3 regions of the Soonwooa sp. genome follow, and region 3 is predicted to be linked to each of the others. Evidence: riboswitches for the same ligand, from Rfam matches in the RefSeq annotation. Region 3 holds a riboswitch; each other region holds the start of a gene.
What was found. A riboswitch is a leader RNA that binds a small molecule or an ion and turns the genes downstream of it on or off. The one in region 3 is predicted to bind cobalamin.

Region 1: linked by a shared signal. The riboswitch ahead of RT037_RS10355 (TonB-dependent receptor domain-containing protein) and the one ahead of RT037_RS03430 (T9SS type A sorting domain-containing protein) in region 3 are both predicted to bind cobalamin.
Region 2: linked by a shared signal. The riboswitch ahead of RT037_RS02765 (TonB-dependent receptor domain-containing protein) and the one ahead of RT037_RS03430 (T9SS type A sorting domain-containing protein) in region 3 are both predicted to bind cobalamin.

What each region holds. Positions count from the first base shown of each region.
Region 1 covers NZ_DAMBQF010000022.1:3,644-14,161, forward strand. The annotation lists gene trmD (tRNA (guanosine(37)-N1)-methyltransferase TrmD) at 1-355, opposite strand, end outside; gene RT037_RS10345 (NAD(P)/FAD-dependent oxidoreductase) at 357-1,619, opposite strand; gene RT037_RS10350 (hypothetical protein) at 1,758-2,822, opposite strand; gene RT037_RS10355 (TonB-dependent receptor domain-containing protein) at 2,834-4,654, opposite strand; cobalamin riboswitch at 4,681-4,865, opposite strand; gene mutY (A/G-specific adenine glycosylase) at 4,888-5,928, opposite strand; gene RT037_RS10365 (HU family DNA-binding protein) at 5,975-6,268, shown strand; gene RT037_RS10370 (ribonuclease E/G) at 6,549-8,105, shown strand; gene RT037_RS10375 (PglZ domain-containing protein) at 8,244-9,788, shown strand; gene RT037_RS10380 (hypothetical protein) at 9,997-10,386, shown strand; gene RT037_RS10385 (exodeoxyribonuclease III) at 10,512-10,518, shown strand, end outside.
Region 2 covers NZ_DAMBQF010000002.1:206,596-217,113, forward strand. The annotation lists gene RT037_RS02715 (cystathionine gamma-synthase) at 1-656, opposite strand, end outside; gene gldC (gliding motility protein GldC) at 748-1,071, opposite strand; gene RT037_RS02725 (gliding motility protein GldB) at 1,082-2,077, opposite strand; gene RT037_RS02730 (GNAT family N-acetyltransferase) at 2,191-2,721, shown strand; gene nadE (NAD(+) synthase) at 2,743-3,534, shown strand; gene RT037_RS02740 (ribonuclease domain-containing protein) at 3,544-4,095, shown strand; gene RT037_RS02745 (barstar family protein) at 4,236-4,556, shown strand; gene RT037_RS02750 (GNAT family N-acetyltransferase) at 4,558-4,998, shown strand; gene RT037_RS02755 (DinB family protein) at 5,034-5,537, shown strand; gene RT037_RS02760 (ACP phosphodiesterase) at 5,534-6,106, opposite strand; cobalamin riboswitch at 6,299-6,483, shown strand; gene RT037_RS02765 (TonB-dependent receptor domain-containing protein) at 6,591-8,615, shown strand; gene RT037_RS02770 (DUF5074 domain-containing protein) at 8,612-9,748, shown strand; gene RT037_RS02775 (cell surface protein) at 9,762-10,518, shown strand, end outside.
Region 3 covers NZ_DAMBQF010000003.1:131,961-142,478, forward strand. The annotation lists gene RT037_RS03415 (arsenate reductase family protein) at 1-278, shown strand, start outside; gene RT037_RS03420 (DNA translocase FtsK) at 337-2,829, opposite strand; gene ccsA (cytochrome c biogenesis protein CcsA) at 3,280-6,528, shown strand; cobalamin riboswitch at 6,612-6,799, shown strand; gene RT037_RS03430 (T9SS type A sorting domain-containing protein) at 6,896-8,005, shown strand; gene RT037_RS03435 (SPFH domain-containing protein) at 8,101-8,967, shown strand; gene RT037_RS03440 (Arc family DNA binding domain-containing protein) at 9,004-9,183, shown strand; gene RT037_RS03445 (VOC family protein) at 9,224-9,592, opposite strand; gene RT037_RS03450 (CoA transferase subunit A) at 9,642-10,343, opposite strand; gene mgtE (magnesium transporter) at 10,448-10,518, opposite strand, start outside.

The sequences.
Region 1 (10,518 bases), on a different contig from region 3:
GATCAATGCCTTTGTAATGCCCGCACAAGAATATTAAATTCTGAACCGTCGAAAGTTGATTAGCCATTCTTTGATTAAGCGTTTCGCCATCGGGCGTCATATAGATAATTTCGTCATAGTGACGTTCCGATTTTAATTTAGAAATACATAAATCTAGAGGTTCAACCATCATCACCATACCAGCTCCACCGCCATAAGGCGCATCATCAATCTGGCGATGTTTATTGGTTGCAAAATCTCTCACATTATGAAAGTGAACCTCTGCCAAACCTTTTTCCATAGCGCGTTTCAAAATTGAAGTTTCGAAAGGACTACGCATCAAATCTGGCAACACACTTATTATATCTATTCTCATATTATTGTTCTGTATTATTTTTCTTGGTAGAAACGATGATCAAACGAAGTGAAGAATCTTTATTAAAATAGCTCCACATCCAGTTAAAGAAGATCGCTATTTTGTTCCTCACGCTCAAAATAAGCATCAAATGTAGAAACATCCAGAAATACCATGCAAGAAAACCTTGAAATTTAAGATCTGGAAGATCAACAACCGCACGGTGTTTACCAATTGTTGCCATCGATCCGCGATCCACATATTCGAACTCGGTCCATTGACTAGACGATGAGCGACGAAGATTTTTTCCTAAAGTTTTCCCCTGGTTAATAGCAACATTGGCAACTTGCGGATGACCTTGTGGATATTTTGGTGTTTCCATATAAGCGATATCACCAATTGCAAAAATATTATCAAAACCAATAACACGATTGTATCGATCAACTTTATATCGATTTCTGACTAAATTTTCTTTATCAAATTCTCCAATAACATTACCCGTTACACCAGCCGCCCAAATCACATTATTACAAGGAATTGTTTTTCCACTTTGCATGAAAACCGTTTCGCCATCGTAGTCGGTTACACGTTCGTTTTTCATAAACGTAATGCCAAGTTTGACAAGATATTCTTCAGCTTTATTCTGAGATTCAACACTCATCGCTTCCAAAGGCTTTTCGCCAGAGCTAATCAAAATTATTTTGAGATGATCAAAACTCATGTGCGGATAATCGCGTGGAAGAATTTCGTTTTTCATTTCTGCAAAAGCACCAGCCAACTCTACACCAGTTGCACCACTTCCGACGATAACGATATTCCAGTTGCCATCATCACTTCTAGATTTTTCGATAATTAATTTTTCGAAAGTCATCAAAATATGATTTCTGATACTGATGGCTTCCTGTGTATTTTTCATTCCAAATGTCAAATTTTCCATTTTGGAATTCCCGAAAAAGTTGGTTTTACAACCTGTTGCAATTATTAATTTATCGTAAGAAAAAGTGCCTTCTTCACAAATTACACGATTTTCGGCAGTGTCAATTCGCTGCACCTCGGTCATTCTAAACTGAATATTCCGAGAACGTTGAAAAATTTTTCTGAAAGGAAAAGAAATATTAGAAGGTTCGATACGACCACTAGCAACTTGATAAAACAGTGGTTGAAACATGTGATGGTTAACCTTATCTATCAAAATAACTTTTTTGTTACTATCTGCATTCAGTTGTTTTGCCAATTGCAAACCAGCAAAGCCACCTCCTATTATTACAATTTTCTCCCTAATCATCGTTTAAAAATTTATACAAAAATACTCCAAATTTCTCGCTTTTAATGAATAGCAAAATCTATGCTTCTAAAATTTAATCCAAAAAAAAAACGACAACTCCGAAAAGTTGCCGCCATTTAATATTTTTAAAACTAAATTTTAGTTCTTGTAGAAACCGCTAACACCGTTACCCATGCTGAATGATTTTAATAAACTTCCTGTCATTGAATAAACCATCACCTTACTAGAAGAATTGAAGTTAACATCTGCAATGTAGATTTTACCATCGATAATATCAAGAGCATAAGGATAAAGATTTTCTGTACTTGGATAAGTGAACAACTTAGTTGGTGCTGCAGTACTAGTAGTTGCTTTTGTATAAACACCACGAGAACCATCCATAAAGTAAAGATTTCCTCCTGCAAATCTTAATTTATCTGCATTAGCAACATTTGCTAATTTTGAACTTTTGAAACTTCCTGTAGCTGCATCGATTTCATAAATATAAGAATCTTTTTTACCAGAAGAAAGCACATAAGCATAACCGTTTGCAGAAACCATATCTCTGATGATACCATCATCTGTAAGTGTAATTGTTTTTTCAATTGCGTTAGTGCCAGCGTTAACCGTTGTAATCGTGTGACCTGACGGGATTTCTGCATACGGCTCCGTTGTTTCATAGGCTGAGCCATCCGTTTGTACAACAACATAATTACCAACGCTAACTACTTTCTCTGCGTATCTATCAAAAGTAATCGTTTTAACTGGCGCGTTGTTCGCTGCATTAAAAACATTAAGAGCATATTTTCCGAAGAAATTATTAGTTGTGATGTACATGTTGTTTCCGTTAAATGCAATCGCTCTTGGTTGCTCAACTTGGAAAGTCGTCAACTTTTGGAAAGAATAACGATTGACAACCTCAACTTTATTAGAGTTATTAACAACCAAATAAGCTTTATCATTCTTAAAACCAAGTGTTTGTAAAACATCACCAAGGACTTGCTTATTATTATTTGCAGCAAAAATATTTTCGCTCATCGAAGCTAAATCTGGCGTAATGTAAGAAACTTCTCCTTGATTTTTATTAAAACCACCTTCGACACTTACAAGGATTCCGCCTTCATAAGCTCCTTTTGATACAATAACATCGTTATCATCCTTACATGCTATCATAAACAACAAACTCGCTGCGAAAACACTCGCAAATAGATTTTTAATTTTCATATATATATTTTTTAAAAGTTAAAATTCATGTTAACCGCAAAATTCCGTTTTGGCATGTAGTAAGCGTACACCGTTCTGTAGACTTCGGAAGTCAAATTATTGACTTTTACGCCAAGTTTTAAAGATTTAAGAACTTGAACATCCGCACCTAAATTAATAACGTAAAACGGATCCATTATATATTGTACAGACTCGTCACCATCACTGAAAATCTTAGAATTCCAGATAGATTGTAGATGCAATCCGAATATTTTATAATTAAAATTAGCCTCCAAACTCACTTTATGATAAGGCACGTAAGGCAATTGTTTTTTATTAGCTTGATCTTCTGATTTTGTAAAAGCATACGAAAGCATTGTACGATACGAGAAGTTTTGATACTTTTTTTCTAAACCTAATTGTGTTTCGACACCGTAAGATTTAACCTCGCCCGTGTTAGTCGCATGATACATTCCGTTTTTTCCGGGCACCCAACGCAACATATTTATAATATCCATATAATACGGCGTTACAGTAGCAGTCAAAGATTTCCATTTAAAATTGTTGGATACTTCAAATTGGTAAGAAGTTTCAGGTTTCAAATCTTCATTCCCACCTGGCTTCCAGTACAAATCATTAAAACTTGGTGCACGAAAATTTTTAGAAGCGCTAAATTTAATAGCGTAAAAATCTGCTACCGAATAATTACCCGCCACCGAAAAAAGGAATGGACTTTTTACCCCTTCCACAAATTCCTTCTTTGCGCCAACTTCCCAATTAAAATTTTTAATACTAAAATCTCGATACAATAACGCCGAAGAACCTTGTCGACGTTTAACAGAACCAATTCCAGTCTTAACACCTAAGGCTTCAATTTGACTAACCTCACCTAAAAAATTAAGTTCAGAATTTGCGTTTATTTGATATTTAAAATCATCTTTTAAAATGAATTGTTTCGTCCCGCCACCAGATTCGGAAGCAGCAAAATTAGAATTCATATAATATTGATAATCATCTTTAAGATGTGCAACTTTAAAATCGTTTTTAAAATTTTCATTCTTAAAATACCAACCAACAATACTTTTAAAACTTTGGCTTAAATACTTACTTGGTGTCGAAAATTCTGACAACAATGGATAATTTTGGATCGCATCAAAAATCTGACTTTGCGAGTAGATTTCGTTTTTATCATCAACTTTGTAAGCAAAACCTAAATTAACGCCAGTATTGTCATAAGCGCCATTTCGGTTGACATAATTTCTCTCTTCGACTTCGTAATTGTTTTTACTTCGGTTATGATTAACTGCAAATTGAAAGCTAAATTTATCGTTACTAAAACTAGTTTTCAATAAAGGATTTGAAGTTTCAAAAGACGCATACTCCGAAAAAACTTGCCCTTTAAAACCTTTATTATATCCAAACGAATTATTTAGGTGAATAGAGCCGCCAATAGCACCACTGCCATACAAAACACTTCCACCTCCGGATTTAACTGCGATGTTATCATAACCTAAAAGTGAAATATTATTGATATCGCCTTGTCCTAAAAACTGAGAATTAATGTTAATTCCGTTCCAAACAAAAGCGGTTTGCTGCGCTGTTGTTCCACGAAAAGAAGGCGAAGACACCATTCCACGGCCATTCTCTTTAATATAAATAGGCGTTTGGAAACTCAATAAATCTGAAAGTGAAGTGGCATTTTTGAGAACATCGTCCGATTTTATCACTTTAATTTTTGAAAAATTCTTAGCATTTTCAAATTGTGAATCAACGAAAACTGTGTCTATGACAGCTTCTTGGGCGAAACCAAAAACTGGAAAGATAAAACTAAAATTTAAAAAAAATCTCTTCATACTGATCACTTTTCTCCCGAAAGCCTTTTGTTAAGTTTAAACTTGGCAGGTCTCCTGACTTTCGTTGATTACATCCCTTCTCGTCAGCGACAATGGTCTTGATGCAATCTCTTTATACGATCTACAGTTGCGGGGACAGTTGAAGACTTACATTTCATTCCCTTTTAATTTCGGATTATTAAGCCCGAAAACCAATTTTGCAAAAATATGTAAAGTTTTTCTTTTAATTCAATTTATGATGAAAAGTATTTAATATAATAATCGTGTAGAGGTTTTGGAAAAGACTTTTGTTCGGCTTCAGTAAAACTAAAACTTAAAAAATCATTTTCAGTTTTTAGTTTATCAAAATCGGATTTATTTGGTATTAAAATTTTAGAAATCGAAATTTCTAAATTGCGATGTGTTAATTTATGTTGAATAACCTTCTCATGTTCTTCAATAAAATCAATTCCATTAAAATCTAAACTCTTTGGAAACTCAAACAATTTTTTCCAAATATCTGACGTGTCACGTTGTTTAACTAAAAACTGGTCATCATGATAAACGAATTGATAACTTAAGGCTAAATTTTCAACTTTTGTTTTTTTAAGTTTAACAGGAAATTGATTAATTTTTCCGATAGCAAACGCGTGACAATCATCTTGCAAAGGACAATCCGAGCAAAGTGGATTCTTGGGTTTACAAACTTCTGAACCCAGATCCATCATCGCTTGGTTAAAACAACCTGCATCTTTTTCAGGCATAATTAATTCTGCTAGTTCTGAAAAATATTGAAAAGCTCTAGAATTAGAAATATCAAAATCATCAGCAAATAACCTCGACAAGACGCGATAAAAATTACCGTCCACCGCCGCAACCTTCTCAAGAAACGAAATACTTGCAATCGCCGCTGCAGTGTATTTGCCAACACCTTTTAGTTTTAATAATTCGGAATAAGTCTTAGGAAATTCTGAATTGTAATCGACTACCAATTGCTTCGCCGCTTTGTGAAGATTAAGAGCACGAGAATAATAACCAAGCCCTTTCCAATAAAGCAAAACTTCCTCTTCATCTGCATTTGCAAGCGCATCAACATCAGGAAAACGCTCTACAAAATTGAGATAATGTTGCATACCTTGTTTGACTTGCGTCTGTTGTAACACGACTTCGCTAATCCAAATATTATAAGGATTTATACTTTTGCGCCAAGGAAGGTCACGTTTATGGGTTTGATACCATTTAAGTAGCTTAACGCCAATATAAAGAAAATCAGTCTTTTGTTTGTAAGTTTTCAAAAATATGTTTTATATTTGCACACCAAAATTATAAACAAAAAAGGAAATGACAAAGGCAGAATTGGTAAACATCATCTCAAATAAATTAGGCGTAGAAAAAAATGATACTCAGAAGGTTATCGAGGCATTCATGCAAGAGATAAGAACATCGATGTATAATGGAGACAATGTTTATCTAAGAGGTTTTGGATCATTCGTTATTAAAACTAGAGCGGCTAAAACGGGAAGAAACATTTCTAAAAATGTTGCAATTGAAATTCCGGCACACAATATTCCGGCTTTCAAACCATCAAAAACTTTTGTTGAGAAAGTAAAAACGAAAGTTGCAGTAAAGAACTAATTAATTTAATATTAACTTATAATAAAATTTCTAAATTATGCCAAGCGGAAAGAAAAGAAAAAGACACAAGGTTGCGACCCACAAAAGAAAGAAAAGAAGAAGACAAAACAGACACAAGAAGAAGAAATAACATTCTGACTCTCAGTCATATAAATATAAATATAGTTGGTGTTTTTCGCCGACTATATTTTGTTTTCTACATACCAAAAGTACAACGCCATATTGGCAAAAAATTGACTATTGATGTCTTTCGTAAAAGGCAATTATTAAAACAAAATTTATGAAGAAAGAATTAATCATTTCGCATGAGAATGATTCTTCACAGATTGCCCTGTTAGAAGACGGTAGATTGTTCGAGCTCCACGAGATCGAGTCAGAGTCTGACTTTGTCGTTGGAGATTTATTCCTTGGAAAAATTAAAAAATTGGCGCCCAACCTTAATGCAGCTTTTGTCAACATCGGATACGGCAAAGACGCATTTTTGCATTATCAGGATTTGGGACCGCAATTTTTGTCTTATCAAAAATTCTTGAAAGACACGATTGCAAAAAGACAAAACACGTCAAAACTTAAAGACTTTGCAATACAAAAAGTTATTGACAAAAATGGAACTATTGACAAAGTTGCCACTGCTGGAGATCTTGTTCTTATCCAAATAACAAAAGAACCAATCTCAACAAAAGGACCACGTATATCAACACAAATATCGTTAACTGGTCGTTTTTTGGTTTTGATACCATTTGATAATAAAATTTCGATTTCAAAAAAAGTAAAAGATCCAGCAGAAAAAGAAAGACTTAGGACTTTAATAGAAAGTATTCGCCCAGAAGGTTTCGGTGTCATTATAAGAACCGTTGCCGAAGGTAAAAAAGTTGCTGAACTTCATAATGACATGAATCAGCTTATCGAAAAATGGGACGATTGTTTCAAAAATATTCAAAAGAATAAAGTACCAAGCAAAATGTTAAGTGAGGAAGACAAAGCCTCATCCATCTTGAGAGATAACTTCAACCAAGATTTTGTCAACATTATTTGTGATGACGAAAGTATGGTTCGCGATATGAGAAATTATCTAGAAGTTATCGCGCCAGAAAGTAAAAATATTGTTCAGTTTTACGACTCGCCTACTCCGCTTTTGGAGTATTACAACGTCGAAAAACAACTGAAACAAAGCTTTGGGAAGAATGTTAACATCCCAAGCTCCAAAGGTGCATATCTTGTAATAGAACATACAGAAGCACTCCACGTTGTTGACGTCAACTCAGGTAACAATATTTCGTCTGCAACCACAAACAAAGCACATGCACTTAATGTCAACAAAATGGCAGCGACAGAAATTGCCCGACAATTAAGATTGCGAGACATGGGAGGTATCATCGTCATTGACTTTATCGACATGACAGATCCCGAACATCGAAAAGAATTATATGAGCATTTCCGAGATGAGCTCAAACGTGATAAAGCTAAGCATAAAGTTTTACCACCTAGCAAATTCGGACTTATCCAAATGACAAGACAAAGGGTACGTCCAGAAAAATATATTGAAACCAAGGAAGAAAATCCGAACAAAGACGGAGAAATCGCTGCGCCAATCGTTATTGTAGAGCGCATGGAAGAATCTATCAGAAACATTATCCAAAAGGAAAAGGGCAAATTGTATCTTCACGTCCATCCATTTGTAGAAGCTTACCTTACCAAAGGACTTATGAGCATCCAAAACAGATGGTTCCTTAGATACAAAAAATGGGTAACCATTATCCCACGAGATTCATTCAAGTACTTAGAATTCAAGCTCGTCAATTCCAAAAAAGAAGAATTGATGTCTTATTCCAACTAACAACTCAGACTTCGGTCTGAGTTTTCTTTTTTACAACATTAACTTATTTTAACGATAAGCAGAGGCTTTTTAATTTAAACTTAAGATAATTTGGTCGTACTTTTGATACAGTTCGAATACAAATTATACACTAAAAATATGTCAGAAAAAATTTTATGGATAGATGATGAAGTTGATTTACTAAAACCACATATCGTGTTTTTGGAAAACAAAGGCTACAAAGTCACACCAGTTAACAATGTTAACGAAGCGCTAGAACTTATAGAAAAAGAAAAATTTCAACTGACATTATTAGACGAAAACATGCCAGGTATTTCTGGATTAGAAGCTATCCCAATGATTAAAGAAAAGGATACAAGCTTAAAAATCGTGATGGTGACCAAGAGTGAGGAGGAGCATATTATGGAACAAGCTATTGGTTCGCAAATCGCCGATTATATCTTGAAACCTGTTAATCCGAACCAAATTTTATTATCATTAAAAAAGAATCTGCAAAGTGAGAATCTTGTAGAACAAAGAACAATTACCGAGTATCAGCAAGAGTTCCGTAACTTGAGTATGGAATTGTCTTACCTAAGAACCTTCCAAGATTGGGCAGAATATTACAAGAAAATTCTTAATTGGGAGATTAAATTCGATAAAGTATTCGACAGCGAGTTTGCGGATCTTTTACAATCTCAGAAAGAAGAAGCAAATATTCAGTTTTCAAAATTCATCGAAAAAAATTACGAAGATTGGTTACACGACCAAGATAAACCTAGCATGAGCCACACGCTTTTCAAAGAAAAAGTGAAACCAGAATTGGCTGATGAGAAAGTTCTTTTATTAATGGTTGACAACCTTCGTTATGACCAATGGAAAGTTATTGAGCCACTTTTCGCAAGATTCTATAACAAGACTTCCGAAGATTATTATTTCAGTATTCTTCCGACAGCAACACAATATGCGAGAAATTCATTTTTCGCGGGATTGATGCCATCTGAGATCGAAAAACGTTTCCCAGACAAATGGTTTAATGACAACGAAGAAGGTAACAAAAACGAACACGAAAGAGAGTTTTTGGAAGATCAAATGAAGCGTCTTGGTTTGTCAGGAAAATCGATGAAGTATCTTAAAATACTTAACGCGGATTTTGAAAGAAAAATCTTAGACGATTTTAACCAACATAAAAATAATGATCTTTTGGTGATTGTCTACAACTTTATCGATATCCTTTCTCACGCGAAAACGGACAACAATATTGTTGATCAACTCATTAGAGATGACAAAACTTTCAGATCGTTGACTTACAATTGGTTTGAAAATTCATCACTTTTAAAAATTATTAAAACTGCGGCAGAAAATGGATTTAAGTTGGTTATCACAACCGACCACGGAACTGTCTATGTTAAAAAACCAAGCAAAGTTGTCGGTGATAGAGAAACCTCGACTAACATCCGTTACAAAACTGGGCGTAGCTTAACCTACGATGACAGCGATGTTTGGGCAATTAACAATCCAGAAAAAATATTTCTACCAAAAGGAAATCTGAGCTCGAAATATATTTTTGCAAAGAACAATATTTTCTTGGCTTATCCTAAAAATTACAATCATTTCGTTAATTATTACAAGGAGACTTACCAACATGGTGGGATCTCGTTAGAAGAAATGATTATTCCATTTAGTATTTTGGAACCCAAATAGTTTTTTTCATAGTTTATTTAAATTTGGGTTACTGGCGGAAAAAATCTTTGATTTTTTCCGCCTTTTTTATTTTTAATTGATTTAAAAGAAAACAAGTTTTAGCTTCTAAAAAATATATTCCAAACAGATTGATATTTAATTTATTTTTGAAAAATCAAAAAGTCAGTTAACACCATCTAAACTTTACTTTCAAAAAACAAAATAAATTATGACAAAACGATTACTAAAAAAGAACATCTTAAATGTTATTTCTTTACCAATACTTTTCAGCCTGATGTCTTGTGAATATATGTTAGAACGCCGTATTGAAAAAGAACAACAAAACAATTACACCTCAAGATACATGGGTAATTGGGTTGGCACTTATAATGGAGCAGAAAGTGGTAATGTTTCCTTTAAAGTAATAAAAAATGGATATATATCTGGTACTTATGGGATAGAAGATGAGATTATAGGAGGAGCAGTTTTGGACGATGGCGGCTTGTTAAGTGTTCTTTCGGTTAATTCTGGATTTCATCTTTATGGAAATCTTAATCAAAATTCTGGTACTTGGAAAAAAGGTGATAAAATAGGAACTTGGACTTTCAAAAAGCAGTAAATACATTTGGTAGTTCATTAAAATTGTGAGAATGATTTAAAATTTATTTTAAAATAAATTTAAATTTTAAAGGCATTCTTCAAAAGCCAAACATATTTCCGACCTTTGCCATTAGAAAAACAAGAATGAAAA
Region 2 (10,518 bases), on a different contig from region 3:
GTTTTTGCAACCAAAGCACCAGCAACAACGTCAGAGTGTCCACCTAGATATTTAGTCGCAGAATGCATTACGATGTCAGCACCAAGATCAATTGGTCTTTGGATGTAAGGTGTCGCAAATGTATTGTCAACAGCTACCAAAATATTTTTTCCTTTTACTAAATCAGTTACCGCTTTTATATCCACCAATTTCATCAAAGGATTGGTTGGTGTTTCTAACCAAATCAATTTTGTTTTGTCTGTGATTACATCTTTAATCGTATCAACTTCGTCAAAGTTTACAAAACTGAATTTAATCTGATATTTGTCAAATAATCTTGTGAACATTCTGTAAGTTCCACCATAAAGGTCGTCAACTGCAATCACTTCGTCACCAGGACTTAGTAATTTTAGAACACAATCAATCGCAGCCAATCCTGATCCGAAAGTTAAACCTCTTGCACCATTTTCGATAGAAGCCAAAGCATCTTCCAAAGCTTGACGTGTTGGGTTTGCACCTCTAGAATATTCGTAGCCAGCTTTTAGTTGACCTGGACTTTTTTGCGCAAATGTTGATGTTAAAAATACGGGTACATTAACAGATCCTGTGTGTGGCTCGTGTTGTTGTCCACCGTGGATCACTTTTGTATTGAATTTCATATTTTTTTTATTTTTTATTATTTTAAAATCGATTATGAATTATGAATTAATTTTGCTAAAAACTAAAAATACAAATCTTTAATCCTTAATCCTTAATCCTTAATCTAAACTACTTAATTGCTGACTTCACTGCAAATTCTTCAGCGACTTCACCTAGCCATTCTGCTACATCATCTTCGCCAGTTGCACGTTGATAAGTGTGACCTAACGACACCAAAATCTGGTGAAAAAACTGCTTCATGTGGTCTACTTGCATATCCTTCGTCCAAAGATCGATACGAAGTGCTTCCTTTGCGTTGTCATCCCAAACCGAAATCATCGTTGCTTTAGTTTCTTGCGCATTAATGCCCCCATCTTCAGCATTCCAAGTCATTTTTTCGGGAACGTGGTTTTCGTCAAGTTCCACATTTATAGTTATTTGGGTCTTTCTCATTGTATGTAATTTATTTAATTTCTTTTGGTTTGTAGCCAGATCCGTTAAAGATATCGGTGGCGTTTTTGTTTAAAAATTCAGGGATTTTGACATTTGGATTTTTCGCTAAATATTCTCTACAGATTTGCCATCCCGTCCACACACCAACTTGTGGCGAACTATCTTTATCGATTTCTGTATAGAATTTAGAAAATGGTCCTGGTTGGATAAATCGTCCAGCCAATTCGGGATCAGATTTAAAGAGATAATCGTTTTCAACAAAGTAATTCCAAATGTTAAATTCGTTTGCAATGTTCCATTCTTCCTGTTCTTTGGTGTAATTTATTTTTAAAAAATCAGGCGTTTCAGGTAAGAAAATATCTTGCAAAATCTGGATTTTCCCATTGTATACCAATTCATCAATAAATTTTGATTCCGTCGGTTTTCTCGGCACCATTTGTTCAGCAAAAGACATTGACACTTTTGGGACGATATTACTAGGATTCATTGATTTTTGAATATACTTATCGATACCGTTGTAAGCTTTGTTATCCATTCCCATAAAAGCCGAAACATCTATGAATAGATAGTTTTCTTCGGGTTTATAAAAAATAGGAGCCAGCATACTTTCGTAATAAACTGCGGTTGAATACAGGAAAACTTTTGGCGCTTTAAAGTTCGGGAAATACGTTTTAATATGCGAAAAAAGTGCAGCTAAATCTTTATTAAGTTTAGCCTTATCAATTTTCGAAATGGCGTCTTTATAGATTTTTATTTCCTCAGGATCTTTTCTGCGTTCTACAAAAACATTGTCTGGAACCGTCCCTTGGAACCACGGAAAATCTTTCTTAAAATCTTCCATACTCACATTCGGGTCGTATAACTTTTCCGAAATGTCCACCAAATCAATTTTCTGTATCGGGTTTTTAACTTCCTGTTCCCATTGCGGTTTTTCAGCATCTTTTTTACAAGAGTTAAGACCAAACAGACAAGCGATTATCGATAGACTTACTATAAGTTTTTTCATTTTTTAGATACTTTTGTAAACTTTCTTTTAAAAATCAAATTTTCTCTAAAGTAGGCTAGAAAATAATCTTTAATTTTACTCAAGAATTTGAAACCACAAAAATAAGAATTTTAATGTTGCTCAACACCTTCGAAACCGAAAGATTAATTTTAAGACCTTTAGAATTGCAAGATGCTGATAGACTGTATCTTTTGGACAGTAATCCAGAAGTTATGAAGTACATCGGGATGCCTGCTTTAACCGCGCAAGAAGAATCTGTGAAAGTTATAGAGATGATTCGTAATCAATATCAGCGTTTTGGCATTGGCAGATTTGCTGTTGTAGAAAAAGAATCTGGACTGTTAGTGGGTTGGAGTGGATTAAAATTTAACGATTCCGAAATTAATGGTTTCAAAGATTTTTACGAATTGGGTTATCGTTTTCTTCCCGAAACTTGGGGGAAAGGTTACGCTTCCGAAACAGGAAAAGCCTTTGTTGATAAGTTTTTTGATGAGATGAAACTTAAAAATCTTTACGCTTACGCACATTCCGAAAATGGTGCTTCCAATCATGTTCTTACCAAATTAGGTTTTACTAAAACTGGAACTTTTACAGAACCTGATGGCAATTGTTTTTGGTATGAAATGACTTCGAAACCGAATTAAAATTTAAATAAAATAAATAAAATGCAATCCGAAAAAATAATTAATCATATTGTTAACTGGCTGAAAGATTACGCACAAAATTCTGGGATGAAAGGCTTTGTAGTCGGCGTTTCTGGCGGGATAGATTCTGCCATTGTGTCGATGTTGGCTGCAAAAACTGGTCTTAAAGTTTTGTTGTTAGAAATGCCAATTCGTCAAAAAGAAGATCAAGTCAATCGTGCGCAAGATCACATCGAAGATCTAAAATCAAAATTTTCTAATGTTGAAAGTTTTCGTGTGGATTTGACGCCGACATTTGATACGTTCCAAAAAACGGTTGATGTTAAAGACCAAGATTTCCCAGCAGAGCAATTGGCTTTAGCCAATTCTCGTTCGCGACTTAGGATGTTGACGTTGTATTATTATGGACAAATTCATGGACTTTTGGTAACAGGAACTGGGAACAAAGTTGAAGATTTTGGTGTCGGATTTTTCACAAAATATGGCGATGGCGGTGTTGATATTTCGCCAATTGCTGATTTGTACAAAACACAAATCTATGAGTTAGCGAGGCATCTTGACATTATCGAAAGTATCCAAAAAGCGATACCAACGGACGGTCTTTGGGACGGTGAAAGAACCGACGAGCAGCAGATTGGTGCAACTTATCCAGAACTGGAGTGGGCGATGGAGCAAGATCAAAGTTTAACACCTGATCATTTTGAAGGAAGACAACGTGAAGTCTTCGAAAAGTATCAAAAGATGCATCGTGCAACCTTGCACAAGGTTAATCCCATCCCAATTTGTGATATTCCAGAGGAGTATAAATCTTAATTTTTTTTAATGAATCCAAAACTTAAAACCTTTTTATTCTTCTTTTTTGGCGCCTTGGCGGGTATTGCGGTGATGTATGTCATTAATCCACCAAAATCTGACAAAGCTGTAGACACTGAAATTACGACAAATGCTAATCGTCAAAATTCAGATTTTAATCAAGAAAAAAATCCCCAAAAAGGAACTGAAAACGATAACAAAAAGTCTTCTAATAATTATAGCGGACAATCAATTGATGAGCTGACAAAACAATCGGTTGTTGTAGCTTATCTTAAAACGCATCAAAAACTTCCTGATTATTATATCACTAAGAAAGCAGCAAAATCTTCTGGTTGGGAAGCTAGCAAAGGAAATCTTTGTGATGTTTTGCCAGGAAGAGCTATCGGCGGAGACAAATTCACGAACCGTGAAAAAAATCTGCCAACGCAAAAAGGACGTAACTATTACGAAGCCGATCTCAACTACAATTGTGGACGTCGAAATGCTGACAGAGTTGTTTTTAGCAACGATGGTTTAATCTTCGTAACAACCGATCATTACAAAACTTTTCAAGAACAATAATGCGATGGTTAATTGTCGTGTTGGTTTTATTTTCTTGCCAAAAAGAGAAAGAAGTTTCAAAACTTGACAAGAAAGAAGTTAAAATTTTAATTCAATCATTGGTAGGAATTTAAAAACAAAACATTGGAAATTTTAATACTATGGAAAAAACAATATATATCGACTTTGTAGATTTGGGAGACTACGAAGATTTTTATGCTCAATTAAAAACTAAATTAACGCTTCCTGATTATTTTGGAGATAATCTAGATGCTTTGTACGACGTTATTTCGGGCGATTTAGAAATGCCTCTTCATATCGAATTTGTCAATATGACAGTTGATCAATTGGAGACTTTTGAAGACCTTTTAACAACTTTGGAAGATGCAGAAGAAGAGGTTGAAGGCTTTACGTTTTCATATTATTTGGAGCAATTCGAAGATGACGAAGATGCCGATTCAGAAGACGATTTAACAGATTAAGATGATTAGAAAAGTTGATATAAAAGACTTGGATGCTCTGTCAAAATTATTTGACAGCTATCGAATATTTTATCATAAAAACTCGGATATCGAAGCTGCAAAAAGCTTTTTAACAGAAAGAATAAAAAATAAAGAATCCGAAATTTTTGTTGCGGAATTCGAGAATAATTTGGTAGGTTTTGTACAATTATTTCCTATTTTTTCGTCTACAAGAATGCAGCGATATTGGTTGCTAAACGATTTATTTGTCGATGAAAATTACAGAGGAAGATCTTATTCTAAAGCTCTACTAGAAGCAGCCAAAGAGCTTTGTCGCGATACAAATGCATGTGGAATGTTGCTGGAAACAGGTAAGCAAAACGAAATTGGTAACCAATTATATCCTTCCTGTGGCTTCAAAAAATATGATGAAGTTAATTTTTTCGAATGGGTTAACGAATAATTGTTATCTTTAAATAATATTCAAAAACTATAACTATGACAGATTTCGAAAAATACATCCAACGTTATTTGGATTTGGTTCCAGATGAAGAATGGATTGATGCTCTAGACACTTCGGGCGGAAAAACTTTTGGTATTTTCAGTGATTTGACTGAGGAACAAGGACTTTTTGCTTATGACAATGGCAAGTGGACACTCAAAGAATTATTACAACATTTAATAGATACCGAGAAAGTATTTGCGTATCGTGCCATGACTTTTGCAAGGCAAGATCAAACAGAATTGCCAGGTTTTGATGAAGAACTTTGGGCTAAAAATTCTCATGCAAATGATAGAAGCCTGGAAAACCTCATCGACGAATTTTCTTTTGTCAGAAAAGGAAGTATCTTATTTTTTGATGATTTGTCAGAAGAAGTTTTGCAGCTAAAAGGTGCAGCCAACGGCAATGCTTTAAGTGTTGAAACTATCGGAAAACTGATTGTTGGTCACAATATTCATCATCTTAATATTATCGAAGAAAGATATTTGTCGAAGCTTTAAATTTTTAAATCCAAAGTATCGAGATAAGATTTAATATCGGGAAAGAAAATCTCAAATTCTTTTCCGATTTCTTTTTTATGGCTCAAAAATGCTTCAAAAACGGGAATGTCTTTTTCCAAATATTTGGCTTTGTTGAGGACATTTTTCGTGCTAAATTTGATGCCCCAATCTTCGCGATAATTGTACAACCAATTGTCTTCTTCCATTTTTTTGAGCATAATTTTAAAATTTTCTGGAAGCCATTCTTCATATTGCCAAAGTGTTTTGTAGACTTTTTGGGAATGTTCAAAAAGTGCTCCATCCGAAATAGAGTGCGCCACAAAATAATCGAACGCAACATCAACAAAAGCCCCTGCATAAAGCCTTACCAAAGGACTAAATACTTTTTTTGCTTGCGAAATTGCTGGATGTGTATCGGTGAAACTATCAATGGCGCGATGTAGTTTGATGCCTTTTTGAATTTCTAAAGGGAAATTTTCGCGCTCATTATTTTTGATGAAATCTGCAATCATATTCCCGACAAGTTGCCCGTCAGTAAAGGATAAATAGGAGTGTGCAAGATAATTCATTATAATGTTTGTGCGATTTTTTGTGTTATAAAAGTAAATACAATTTAAGTAATTTATTTCTTTTAAATGCTGTTTTTGTACAAAGCAAATGTTATTACATTAGATAAATTTTTCTAGAATAATTTAAAAATTAGGAAAATTATTTGTGATTTTGGACTTTAACGAAAAAGGCTTTCTTGTTTAATAAAAATTTAATACTTTTGCAAAACTGGTGAGCTATAAAAAGCTTTAAAAGGGAACTGGGTGAAAATCCCAGACAGACCCGCTGCTGTAAGCTTCACGCAAGGTTTTTGGTAACAATATCCACTGTTCTTAGAATGGGAAGGATTCCAAAAATGAAGTAAGTCAGAAGACCTGCCAGTATGTTTAACGTTTGACGCTTTCGTGGAATAAAGCCTAGAACAACGAAGTTACTGTGCAGTTTTTGCGCTGTTGCTTTGTATTCTTATTTTCCATTAGCGTCATCATTATTCTAAATGAGCTAATGGTGACACGACTTTTTTTATCGGTTTTTCAAGCGGCATTTCTTGTGGCTTTTTTTGTGATGTCTTTAGTTTTTGGACAGAGTAAAGATAGTATTTCCAAAAAAGAAATCACGGAAGTTATTCTTTTCAAACGCGATTTGAAAGATGTAATTCCTGCACAAACCTTAAGTGGAGAAGACTTGCAACGCTTGAGCAGTCAATCGGTTGCGGATGCTTTACGTTATTTTTCGGGAGTCCAGATCAAAGATTATGGCGGCGTTGGTGGTCTAAAAACTATTAATGTACGAAGTTTGGGAAGCCAACATGTTGGCGTTTTTTATGATGGTATCCAGCTCGGAAATGCACAAAATGGTTTGGTCGATTTGGGGCGTTATTCTTTAGATGATCTCGAAGGTATTTCCTTATATAATGGTCAAAAAAGTGAAATCTTCCAACCGGCAAAGGATTTTGCTTCTGCAAGTGCTATTTATCTTCAAACCAAAACACCTTCGTTTACTGGAAACAAAAAAACAAATCTTTCTATTCGTCTCAAAAATGGCACGATACAATTATTTAATCCTTCTTTTAGGCTAGAGCAAAAATTGTCAGACAAAATTGCGTTTAGTTTTAGTTCTGAATATTTGGAAAGTGATGGCGTGTATAATTTTCGCTATTTCAAAAGATATCCAGATGGCGCGATTGCGTATGACACGATTGCAAAAAGACAAGATTCGGATATTAAAGCCAAACGTTTTGAAACCACAATAAATGGAATAATCCGTAACGGAACTTGGAATATTCGTGGTTACGCCTATAACTCTAACCGTGGCATTCCTGCGGCCATTGTTAACGGTAGATTTGGTGCTCGTGGTTCTAGGATGACGGATGACAATTACTTTGTGCAAGGCACTTTTAGAAAGAAACTTTTTCCAAAATTCGAAACCCAACTTAAAGCCAAGTTCGCTTACGATTACACGTATTATGCGGACACGGTGCGTACAGAATATGTGATCAGATTCGAGAATTCTTACATCCAACGTGAAGTTTACGTTAGTTCTTCTAACATCTACACGATTACACCGAGTTGGGATATCAGCTTAAATGGTGATTTCCAGTTTAATAATTTAGATGCCAATTTAATCAACTTTTCATACCCTACACGTTATACCAATTTGGTGGCTTTAGCGTCGACTTATCAATGGAATCGACTGCGTTTTATGGGAAGTCTTCTAGGAACTTTCGTGCACGAAAATGTTGAGAAAAATGCGAAATCTCCAGACCGACGAGAGTGGACGCCTGCTTTCTATGCTGCTTATCAGCCCTTCAATACTAAAGATTTAACGTTAAGAACTTTCTACAAACGGATTTTTAGAATGCCAACGTTTAATGATTTGTATTACACCAACATTGGGAATACCTATCTGAAACCTGAATATACCACGCAATATGACCTTGGTTTTACCTATCATAAACGTTTTAAAAATGATGTTTTTCAAGAATTTTATTTAAAAGTTGACGGCTATTATAATGAAGTTCAGGACAAAATTGTAGCTGCGCCTAATGGCAGTATGTTCCGTTGGTTGATGATGAATCTTGGTCGTGTAGAGATCCGAGGTGTTGACGTTAACCTACAATCCACTTTCAAAATTGGAAATGTAAAACTAAGACCATTGCTTTCTTACACGTATCAAAACGCGCAGGATGCTAGCGATCCTGAGGATACATTTTATAAAAATCAAATTCCGTATACGCCGTGGCACAGTGGGACTTTTACGATGATGGCGGATTATAAAGACTGGAGTTTTAACTACAGTACAATGTATGTTGGCGAGCGTTATGATGTTAACCAAGATAATATTCAGTACAACTATGTGCAACCTTGGTATACACACGATTTGTCGGTGCAAAAGATTTTCCGATGGAAGCAGCATCAGTTTAAAGCAAGTGTGGAGATGAACAATATTTTCAATCAGTATTATGACGTGGTTATCAATTTTCCGATGCCTGGCAGAAGTTTCCGTCTCATCCTAAATTACACCTTATGAAACATCTAAAAATCTATTTTTTATTTTCACTTTTATTGTTGATTTTCTCTTGTCGAACGGATGATGTTATTGTGCGCCCCGAAGTAGAATCTGGTTTAGAACCACCTCAAAATACCGCTATCAAAGGTTTTTATCTTTTAAATGAAGGCAATATGGGAAGTAATAAATCCACTTTGGATTACTTCGACTATGCAACGGGAACGTATCACCGAAATATCTATGCTGATATTAATCCCGAAGTGGTTAAAGAATTGGGTGATGTGGGTAACGATATTAAAATCTACGGCAGCAAAATGTATGTCGTGGTCAATGTTTCCAATAAAATTGAAGTTCTCGATGCGAAGACTGCCAAACGTATTAAAACGATTAAACTTCAGAACTGTCGTTATATGGCTTTCAAAGATGGGAAGGCTTATGCAAGCAGTTATGCAGGTCCAGTCGTGTTAGATCCCAATGCGCCGATTGGTAAAGTCGCTGAGATAGACACGCTTTCTTTGGCGATTACAAGAGAGGTGACTGTTGGTTATCAACCAGAGGAAATGCAAATTATCGGTAATAAACTTTATGTCGCCAATTCAGGTGGTTATCGTTTTCCGAATTATGACAAAACCTTATCGGAAGTGGATTTAACGACATTTAAAGAATTAAGAAAAATAGATGTTGCGATTAATCTTCACCATATCGAAAAAGATAATTACGGCGATTTGTACGTGAGTTCTCGTGGCGATTATTACACAATTCCATCGAGTTTGTATTTGCTTGATCCTGTTTCTGGACAGGTTAAAAAAGATTTTGGCGTGGCTGTCAGCGAAATGAAGATTGTTAATGACAAACTCTATTATTATGGTAACGAGTTTAATTACAACACGCACACCTACACCAAATCTTTCGGAATTATCGATGTTAAAACCGAACAAATTATTTCTAAAAACATCATCGAACCTACTTATGCCGACGCTATAAAAACGCCTTATGGTATTGCAGTAAATCCTATTACGGAAGATATCTATATGACGGATGCTCGCAATTATGTATCGATGGGTTTTGTGTATTGTTTTGATAAAAATGGAAAATTCAAATGGAAAACAGAAGCCGGAAATATCCCTGCGCATTTTGTTTTTCTGTACAAATAACATCTAATGTATTATGAGAAAAAATTCTATAAAAATTTTGACTTTAGGTTTTGCAAGCAGCCTGCTAATTGGACTTGTCGCTTGTAAGTCGGATCGTGAAGAAGTTGATAACGGAGTAAGTCTACCAGGAAAAACTTTGGACGATCAATATTCGGTTAGTCGTTATCGCGTTTTGGATATCGATTCAAAATTAGGTTTGAATTCAAAACTTACTTGGAGCATTAGTGCCAAGAAAATAGTTGATAACAAGGAAGTGGTTTATGATTCCATCATTGCTAAAGATGTACCCAAACTCGAGTTTATTTCGCGGTATGCCAAGAATTATGCGTTGACTTTAACTGCCGAAACGAATGGTGTTTCTAAAAAATATACATCCCAAATTATCGTCAATAAGGAATTGAAATCCTATAGTAAATATATTGCTGATGTTTTCGATTATCGACCTGCGGTTGGTCAATTCATTAACGAAATTCCAGAGTATGCCATTGGAGACACTCAAGAGAAAATGATTAAAAAAGCCAAAGAATCTTTGGTTGGTGGTAATTCGACCATGGTGACTTTGGGCGGCTTTGGAGGATATGTGGTTTTTGGTTTTGATCATACCATTCCGAATTACGATGGACGAGATTTCAAAATTCTAGGAAATGCTTTTTGGGGAAATGAAGCAATCGAAGAAAGAGCTGGCTCTTGCGAACCTGGCATTATCATGGTGGCCTACGATCGAAATAAAAATGGAAAACCCGATGAAGATGAGTGGTATGAGATTGCAG
Region 3 (10,518 bases):
ATCTTCGTGAAATAAAATCAGCGCCAATTACAAAAGAAGAGTTGGCGGAAATGTATAATTTGACGAAATCTTATGAAGCTTTGTTTAGTAAAAAGTCAACGCAAATTAAGGCACGAGAAATTGATGTAAAGATCTTGGGAGAAAAAGATTTCAAAGATTTGATTCTCGATCATTACAGTTTTTTGAAACGTCCAGTATTTATCACTGATAAAGAAATTTTTGCTGGTAGTGATAAAAAGAATTTAGAAAATCTACGAGCTTTTTTTGAAGCGAAATAGAAGAAAGTTTTAGTATAAACAAATAAAAACTCGGCATTCAATTCTGAATGCCGAGTTTTTATTTTCTTAAGTTATCTAAAAACTGTTCGAGACTATGTAAATCGGAAATTAAAACTTCTCTTGCTTTGGCGCCATTAAAGCCACCAACAACGCCCGAAGCTTCCAACTGATCCATAATTCTACCAGCGCGATTATAACCTAGTTTTAACTGACGTTGCAACATCGAAGTCGAACCTTGTTGCGTCGAAACGATGATTCTTGCAGCTTCTTCAAACAATTGATCTTTCTCGTTCGGATCAAAACTTCCGACATTAGAAGAAGTCTCTTCACCGCTGTATTCAGGCAAGATATAGGCATCCGAATATCCTTTTTGCTCACCAATAAACTCTGCTAATTTTTCAACTTCTGGCGTATCAACAAAAGCACATTGCAGACGTGTAATTTCATTACCATTAAAGTAAAGCATATCACCTTTTCCAATTAATTGCTCTGCGCCTGGCGAGTCCAAAATCGTACGCGAATCGGTATTTTGAATAACACGGAAAGCCACACGAGCAGGGAAGTTGGCTTTAATCATACCCGTAATAACGTTAACAGATGGACGTTGCGTCGCCACAATCAAGTGGATACCAATCGCTCTGGCAAGCTGTGCAAGACGTGCAATCGGGACTTCAACTTCTTTACCAGCTGTCATAATCAAATCCGCAAATTCGTCCACAACCAAAACAATGTAAGGTAAATAACGATGTCCGTTTTCAGGGTTTAACTTTCGTTCTGTGAATTTTTTATTGTATTCTTTTAAGTTTTTACAGAATGCATTTTTAAGCAATTCGTAACGGTTATCCATCTCTATACAAAGTGAATTAAGTGTGTTAATTACCTTGTTATTGTCCGTGATAATCGCATCTTCCGCATCTGGAAGTTTTGCTAAATAATGTCTTTCAATTTTAGAATAAAGTGACAATTCTACTTTTTTCGGGTCAACCATTACAAACTTAAGTTCACTTGGATGCTTTTTATAGAGTAAGGAAGTCAAGATGGCGTTGATACCAACAGACTTACCTTGACCAGTTGCCCCGGCCATTAGTAAGTGTGGCATTTTTGCTAAATCCGCCATGAAAATTTCGTTGGAAATGGTCTTACCAAATACCACAGGAAGATCCATATCCGAGGTTTGGAATTTATTGGAAGTAATCACCGAGCGCATCGAGACCATCGTAGGATTTTTTCTCGGAACTTCGATTCCTATGGTTCCTTTTCCTGGCATTGGTGCAATAATACGGATTCCTAAAGCCGAAAGATTAAGCGCAATATCGTCTTGTAGTTTTTTAATTTGTGCAACACGGATTCCCGCTTCTGGGACAATTTCGTAAAGTGTAACGGTTGGACCAATCGTTGCTTTAATTTCAGAAATTCCAACATTAAAATTCTTAAGAAGTCCAACAATTTTATTTTTATTTTCTTCTAATTCGTCTTTGTTAATCGTAATTTCTTCGCTTCCGTAATCTTTTAGTAAATCAAAACTAGGCATTTGGAATTTTGCTAAATCCAATCTGTGGTCGTACAAACCGTGTTCTTTCACCAATTCTTGTGATTTTGCTTCATTTGGATCAAGTTGCTCCTCTTTTTTAACTTCGATATTAAAAGCAATATCTTCAGCATTTGATGCGATGTTTTGCTGCGTTGTAATTGGTTTTTCTACAACTGGAGTTTTGCTGAAATCATTATCTAATTTAATAGAAACCGCTTCTAAATCTTTCTGAGGTGTTACAGGTGGCGTTTCAACACTTTCAAAAGTAGTTTTGTTAGGTGTTGCAATCGGTTGGATGTCTTCTGTAACTTTTATTTTTGGAAGTTCCGTTGGGATTTCTTCTTTCTCTATAATATTTTCCTTTTCAAGATCCTCTTTTTGTTCCAGTTCGTCATCAGCTTCGAAGTTTTCCTCCGATTTTGGCATCATTTCTTTTAGTTTTCCAATGGTATTGTCATTAATCTCATTGAATTTATTCCTGATACTACTTGGTCTTAAATTAAATTCTAAAACAAAATAAAGCAATATGCTTACTAATATGATAAGCCACAGTCCAACCGATCCGACATAGGCTTTAAGATAATCCATGATTTGATATCCGTAAACGCCACTCCATACACCATCGCCTTTAGTTACTATCCCAAGAAAAATAGGCAACCAACAAATGAAAAATAAACTGTGCGAAATGGTTTTCCAAGGTTTGAAGTAGTTTTTCTTAAGGATAATAAATCCGAAAACCATCAACAAAAACGGAATAATAAAAGCAGCAACGCCTATACTATCGAAGATGAAAAGATTACCCAGCCAATCGCCTATTTTTCCTAAAACATTAGAAGATTTGATGTGTCTATCGCCCATTGTACCAGCTTGCGACTGGTCTGCTTTCCAGTTCATAAGGTAGGAGACGAAAGCGATGCTCATCATCCCAGCGATACAAAATAGTAAAATACCTGTAACGATGCGGGATTTGGGAAGGATTTTTGTTTGGTCGTTTGTGTTCGTTGTTTTGCTTTTTTCCATTGATAAATTCGGTCAATTCCGTGCAAATTTAATCTTTTTTAAATGAATTTTGAAGTTAAATATAGGGCTTTCTTGTCGATTCTGGTGTAAATAATTGAGGCTTTGATAGATTTAGATTTGAAAATAATTTTGAAGCGTAATGTTATTTAGATTTAATAAAAATTAAAATTTAAAAAATGAATTTATATCTGATTTTTAAGATTGAATAACATAAAAAAGTGAGTAAATATTTAATAACAATTCGGAAAGTGAATTTTAGTCCTAAATTATTACTTTAACTAATCAAATTTTAGCCAATTAATAGTCAAAATCGATTATGAGAATTGTCATTAATGCCTGATTTTATATATTTAATCTAAATAACATCACTATTTTTGCATTCGACTGAATCTAGGCTATTTTTAAGTGTGTTTTTACTGGATTTAGGATCATCGTTTATATAGAATTACTATGAAAAAAATTCAGGATATTCTGATTTCGACGCGTACAATGGCGACTTTGCTACTTTTATACGCTATCGCAATGGCTGTCGCTACTTTTGTAGAAAATGACTACGGAACGCCAACTGCAAAGGCTTTAATCTATGAGGCCAAATGGTTTGAAGCGATTATGTTTTTACTGATTCTTAATTTTATTGGGAATATTGGTAGATATCGACTTCTGAGAAGAGAAAAGTGGCCAGTTCTAATGTTTCACTTGGCATTTATTTTAATTTTTATTGGTGGTGCTATTACGCGATACATCAGTTTCGAAGGGGTGATGCACATCCGCGAAGGTGAAACCAACAACGAGATTGTTACAGATAAAACCTTTCTAAAAGTAAAGGTTGAAGAAAAAGGAGAAGAGCTGCATTATCCTGATATTCCGTATCTTATGTCGCCGCTTCATTACAAAATGAATGCAAAATATAACTTCCACGAAAAACAATTGGAAGTGAAAGCGGTTAACTACATGCAACGCAAAATGGATAGCATGGTCGTTAACCCGAATGGTAAAGAGTATCTACACCTTGTTTCTACCAATGAAAAAGGCGGAAGACAAAATATCTACTTGGCGCCAGGCGATGTTCAAAATATTAATGGGACTTTGGTGAGTTTTAACAGAACTTCTATTGAAGGTGCAGTAGAATTTCGACAAGAAAAAGATTCATTATTTATTAAAACGCCCGTTGATGCGCAGTTTATGACGATGGCAACGCAAGCAACTGGGACAACGACTAAAGATAAATTTCAACCTTTGGTTTTGAGAAGTCTTTACTCTATTAATGATCTAAAATTGGTTGTGCCAGAAGGTCTTAAAAAAGGAAGTTTGAAAGCTTACGAAGGTGATAAACAAAAAGATAAAGATGTACCAGATCAATTAACTGTCGAGGTTAAAGGTCCAAAATCTAAAATGATGGTTGATCTTTCTGTTGAGAAAGGGAACCCTAACGCATACAAACAAATCCAATTGGACGGTATGAATGTGATGATTGGCTTCGGTCCAAAAGTTTATAACACGCCTTTTGCTTTAAAACTTGATAAATTCGTGATGGAAACTTATCCAGGAAGTTCGTCGCCATCAGCGTACGAATCTCATGTACAAATTATTGATGAAGGCAAACAAACACCTTATAAAATCTATATGAACCACGTTCTTAATCATAAAGGTTACAGATTTTTCCAAGCGAGTTTTGACCCAGATAGAAAAGGGAGTATTTTGTCTGTTAACCACGATTATTGGGGGACTTTAATCTCGTATATCGGTTATGGATTTTTGTTCGTAGGGATGTTTGTCACAATGTTCTGGAAAGGTTCTAGATTCTGGAATCTTAACAAAATGCTGAAAGATGTCAGCAAGAAAAAAGCTAAAGTAGCTGGTGCTTTATTATTGTTTTTAAGTTTAGGACTTAATGCACAAAAAATTGAAACCCATTCGACATCGGATGGTAGCAAAGATAATGTGTCAGCGCCTAAAACTAATAATCCTGCGCCAACTTCTAAAATGAATACCATTTCTGCAGATGATTTGGTGAAGAATATTCAAATTGATAAAGAGCACGCGGAGAAGTTTGGGCATATGTTGGTGCAAAGTTATGAAGGTCGTATACAACCTGCTAACACGCAGGCAATCGACATTTTACATAAATTGACTAGTCGCGATCACTTCCAACATTTGGATGCTAACCAATGGTTTTTGGCAGCGACAATCGATCCAATGTTTTGGGCTCAGGTTAATATTATTAAAATCGAAACTCGAGGAAAAGTTGGTAGAGATTTAGCAAAAATTACTAAAGCTAATGATGATAGTTTTACAAGTTTAGTAAAATTATTCCCAGCTGATAAGAACGGAAATCTTCGTTTTGTTTTGGAAGACGAATATAATGCGGCATTCCGTAAAAAGCCTGTTGAAAAGACAAAATTCGATGAAGCAGTTATTAAACTAAACGATAAAGTTCAGGTTCTTAATGCGTTAATGTCTTATCAATATTTCCGTGCAGTTCCGGTTCAGAATGACGCTAACCACACTTGGAATTCGGTGATGACAGCGGATTTCGAAATGGATAAAAACGCCCAAGATGTTCTTGGTCCATATCTGTCAAGTGTTCTTCTTGCAACACAAAACGGAAATTGGAAAAAAGCAGACGAAGAGTTAGCAAAAGTTGAAGCTTATCAACACAAATGGGGAAAACAAGTGATTCCGCCAGATTCAAAAATAGAATTAGAAGTTCTTTTAAATAAATTAGATATCAACTTTAAGTTGTTGATTTTCTATACAATTTTAGGTAGCGTCTTGTTGATTTTTGCTTTTATTGAATTGTTTAGACCAAGCAAGGTTTTAAACAAAATCGTTAAAGGATTAATCTATTTAGGAGCAGTTGGTTACTTCTTCCACTTCTTAGGGTTAATTGCAAGATGGTACATCTCTGGTCATGCCCCTTGGAGTAATGGTTACGAAGCGATTATCTTTATTTCGTGGGTAGGTATTTCGGCTGGTTTTGCCCTGTACCGAAATTCAAATGCATTAATTCCTGCAGCAGGATTCTTGGTTGCGGTTGTTATGATGGGATTTGCGCATGGTGGTGCAGCTTTAGATCCTCAGATTACGCCACTTGTACCAGTTCTTAAATCGTATTGGTTGATTGTACACGTTGCGATTATTGCATCGAGTTATGGTTTCTTCTCCTTATCGATGTTGATTGCCGTAATATCTTTGATTTTCTACATTATTGCATCGACAAGAGTTTTCAAAAAACATAATGATACAACTTTAAAAGAGTTAGCTATCGTTAGCGAAATGTCTTTAAGTATTGGTCTAGTTGCGCTTACAGTTGGTAACTTTATGGGTGGTATTTGGGCTAACGAAAGTTGGGGACGTTATTGGAGCTGGGACCCGAAAGAAACTTGGGCTTTCATCTCAATTATGGTTTATGCCTTTGTATTGCACATGAGATTGGTACCTGGACTTCGTGGAAGACATATTTTCCATGTAATGACAATGATTGCATTCTGTTCTATGGTAATGACTTATTTTGGTGTTAATTACTATCTGACAGGACTTCACTCTTATGCAAAAGGAGATCCAATTCCGGTTCCGCTTTGGGTATATTTAGGATTGTTATTTATGGCGACTTTGTCATTTGTCTCTTACTTTAGATATAAAAGCTTACACAAAAGTCTTTTAATTAAAAAAGAGGAACGTACGCAAGATCAACCTTAATTTTGATTAATAAAATAATAAAGGCATATCGTTAATGATGTGCCTTTTTTTGTTTTAAAACTTCTGAAAAAGCTTTATTTATACTATCTTTGCGGCAATTAGGTTAAGATGTTTTTGTCTTATTAAAAGGGAATTAGGTGTAATACCTAAGCTGTACCCGCAACTGTAAACTACAAAACTTGATGTCAAATAGTTGTCCACTGAAGTCATATTTGGGAAGGACGATGTCAAGATGTGAGCCAGGAGACCTGCCTAATGTTGATACTTTCGGGGACAAAGGTGATGGACATTCTGTCTTTTCATAACCACTCTTTATGAGTATAATCCCCAATAGTTTCGGGAGTTAAACTAATTTAATTTTATACTTATGAAGCGGTTTTTTACCACGTTCAGCCTATTAATTATGGGCGCAAGTGCGGCTAATGCACAAAACATCAACTTTCCAGATGCTAATTTCAAAGCAGCTATTATTAAAGCTTATCCAGCGGTGGATGCTAACAAAGATGGACAAATTTCGGAGACTGAAGCTTTGACTTTGACGGCGATTCGTAATCTTTCCAATTATCCTAATATCTATGATGCAACGGGAATTGAGTATTTTACAAATTTGACAGAGCTTAATTTGGGAGATCTTATTAATCTTAACAAAATTGATGTCTCAAAAAATACGAAAGTTACGACGCTTAATCTTCGTAATAATAAACTAACAGGCGTTTTGGATGTTTCGGCACTTGATAAAATGACGAATATCGAACTTAATAAAAATCAGTTGACTGGTATTATTTTTCCTCAAAACTCGAAGTTAAAAATCGTCTACATCAATGAGAATGCCCTGGCATCGATTGATTTGTCCGAGCTTAAAGATTTGCAACGTTTATTTTTGGTTAACAACAAATTGACGAGTTTGAATGTTTTACAAAATACTAACCTAGAAAGAATTCATATCAACAACAACCAGTTGACGACTTTGGATTTGTCTGGACTTACGAAACTTAATTGGTTTTCGGCTGAATCTAATCAATTAACGAATATTGCATTCAAAAATAATCCGTTGTTAAAAACGATTTTAGCGAAGAATAATCAATTAACTTCTTTTGATTTTATGGACGGAACGCTGAACAATGTGACGCTAATTAACGTTGAAGGAAATTCTAATTTTAATTTGATTAAAAAAGATTGTGAGGATCAAATTGTAAGTGTTCAAAATATAACGGTTGAGACTAATTGCGCTATGTCGGTTGATAATCAAACTGCGAATGGGATTAAAATTTATCCAACTTTAGTGAAAGATTTTATTAATGTTGAAGGAGATTTTAAAAATCCTAGTTTCCAAATTTTCAATATGAGCGGGCAGTTGCTGCAATCGGGAGTTTTAAATGCTTCAAAAATTGATGTTTCTAAACTTTCTAAAGCAACATATATTTTTGTTTTAAAAACCAACGACAAGCTCATTAAACAAAGCTTTATCAAACAATAAAAATTTAAAACGCTTTTTTAGGCGTTTTTTTTATGTTTTGTATTTTAAAAATATATATCTTTATGATATCAAATTAATATCAAAATTTCAAACACATGGAAAAAGTTTTAAAACCAATGTCTGGTTACCTTGCTTTATTAATAAGCGTAATCCTGTTTTTTGCAGGCATAGGATTGTTTATATATTCTATCGATTATAGCGTAGGATTGGCAGTTGTAGCGATTTTGATGGTGTTATTATCATTCTTTTTTATGAAAGGTTTAATGATCATCCAGCCCAATCACTCGCGTGTTCTTAACTTCTTCGGAAAATATGTCGGTTCTGTTAAAGAGAATGGTTTGTTTTTTATCAACCCGTTTTATTCATCACAAAGAATGAGTCTTCGTTCCGAAAACTTACAAGGTCAAACCCTTAAGGTTAATGATAAAATGGGAAATCCCATCGAGATTGGAGCAGTTATTGTTTGGAAAGTTGGCGATACTTACAAAGCAGCTTTCGATGTAGAGCGTTATTTGGAATATGTGAGAACGCAAAGTGAGGCGGCTGTTCGTCACTTGGCGGTTAGTTTTCCTTATGATAATTTGGAGGACGAAAATGCGCCAATTACCTTGAGAGGCGGTGGGGAAGATGTTAACCATATTTTGGAAAGAGAGTTGACAGAACGTCTTGCTCCTGCAGGAATTATCGTACAAGAAGCCAGAATTTCGCACTTAGCGTACGCATCCGAAATTGCAGGTGCAATGTTACAAAGACAACAAGCGACGGCAATAGTTGCGGCAAGAACCAAAATCGTTGAAGGTGCAGTTGGGATGGTAGATTTAGCATTAAAAAAATTATCGGAAGAGAATATTGTAGAATTGGATGACGAGCGCAAAGCAGCGATGGTAAGCAATCTTATGGTAGTGTTATGTGGTGAAAAAGCCGCACAACCAATCCTGAATACAGGAACTCTTTATAATTAATGTAAACGAAGCTTTTGAGCTTTTAAATGAAACGAAATGAGCAAGAAAAGTTTTGTTTTAAGGATTGATGAAGAAACGTATAAATTGATTGAGAAATGGGCAATCGATGAGTTCCGTAGTGTGAATGGGCAAATCGAATTTCTCATTCATCAAAGTCTTACCAATGCTGGTCGAAAGAAAAAGGAAACAAAAGAAAAGGAAACAGATAAATCTTAATAAAAAAGCTCAGAATTTTCTGAGCTTTTTGTTTTTAATATTATTGATGTTGATCAATTAATATCATATTACCATCTGGATCCTGCAGAGTCAAGCTTCCTGGACCAGATTCGTTATCGATTTGTACATTGGCTTTAATGCCATTTTCTTCAAGATGTTTAGCAATTTCGCGGACATCGTTCCAATCTTTCAATGCTTGTGCATTTTGGTCCCATCCAGGGTTAAAAGTCAAGAGATTCCCTTCGAACATTGCTTCAAAAAGACCAATAAGACTGTCGCCATTTTTCATGATTAAATATTTTTGAGCTAATGCGCCAGCAAAAACCTCAAATCCAAGTGTTTCATAAAAATTTTTAGAAACTTCTAAATTTTTGACACTCAAGCTTATAGAAAATGCACCTAATTTCATTTGATAAAATTTAATTTAAAAAAAAGCTCCAAAAATCTGGAGCCTCATATTAGTTAGCCTTACGAACAGTTCTTTGTTCAATTCTTTTTTCGTATTTCTCACCTTGGAAGATCCGTTGCACGTATATTCCCGGTGTGTGGATTTGGTCAGGATTCAATTCACCAACTTCAACCAATTCTTCAACTTCGGCAATTGTTACTTTACCAGCCATCGCCATCAAAGGATTAAAATTTCGTGACGTCGAACGGAAAATCAAATTACCCGCTGTATCGCCTTTCCAAGCTTTTACAATCGCAAAATCTGCATCAAAAGCATATTCTAACAAATAATCTTTCCCGTTGAAATTTCGCGTTTCTTTGCCTTCCGCAACTTCGGTCCCAACACCAGCAGGCGTGTAGATTGCTGGCATACCGTAACCAGCAGCCATACAACGTGTCGCCAAAGTCCCTTGTGGGATTAGGTCAACTTCTAATTCGCCACTTAACAATTGACGTTCAAATTCAGCATTTTCGCCAACATAAGACGAAATCATTTTTTTGATTTGTTTTTGGTGAAGTAATAATCCAAGTCCAAAATCGTCAACACCAGCATTATTAGAAATACAAGTTAAATTTTTGACGTTCTTTTTTACCAATTCGGCAATACTATTTTCTGGAATTCCGCAAAGACCAAAACCGCCTAGCATAATGGTAGCGCCATCTTGGATGTCATGGCAAGCTTCTTCAACGTTTTTTACCGTTTTATTAATCATAATGAGATTCTGTTTCTGTGGTTTAAAAATACTAAAAATTACAGAATTCTACGACCTAATATTGATAAACAAATAAAAAAAAAGTGATTGTCGAGTGGGGAAGTTTACAATAATCTGCCTGTTAAGAATAATCCCGCCACTGTAAAGTAAATAATTAATCCTGTGACATCCACTA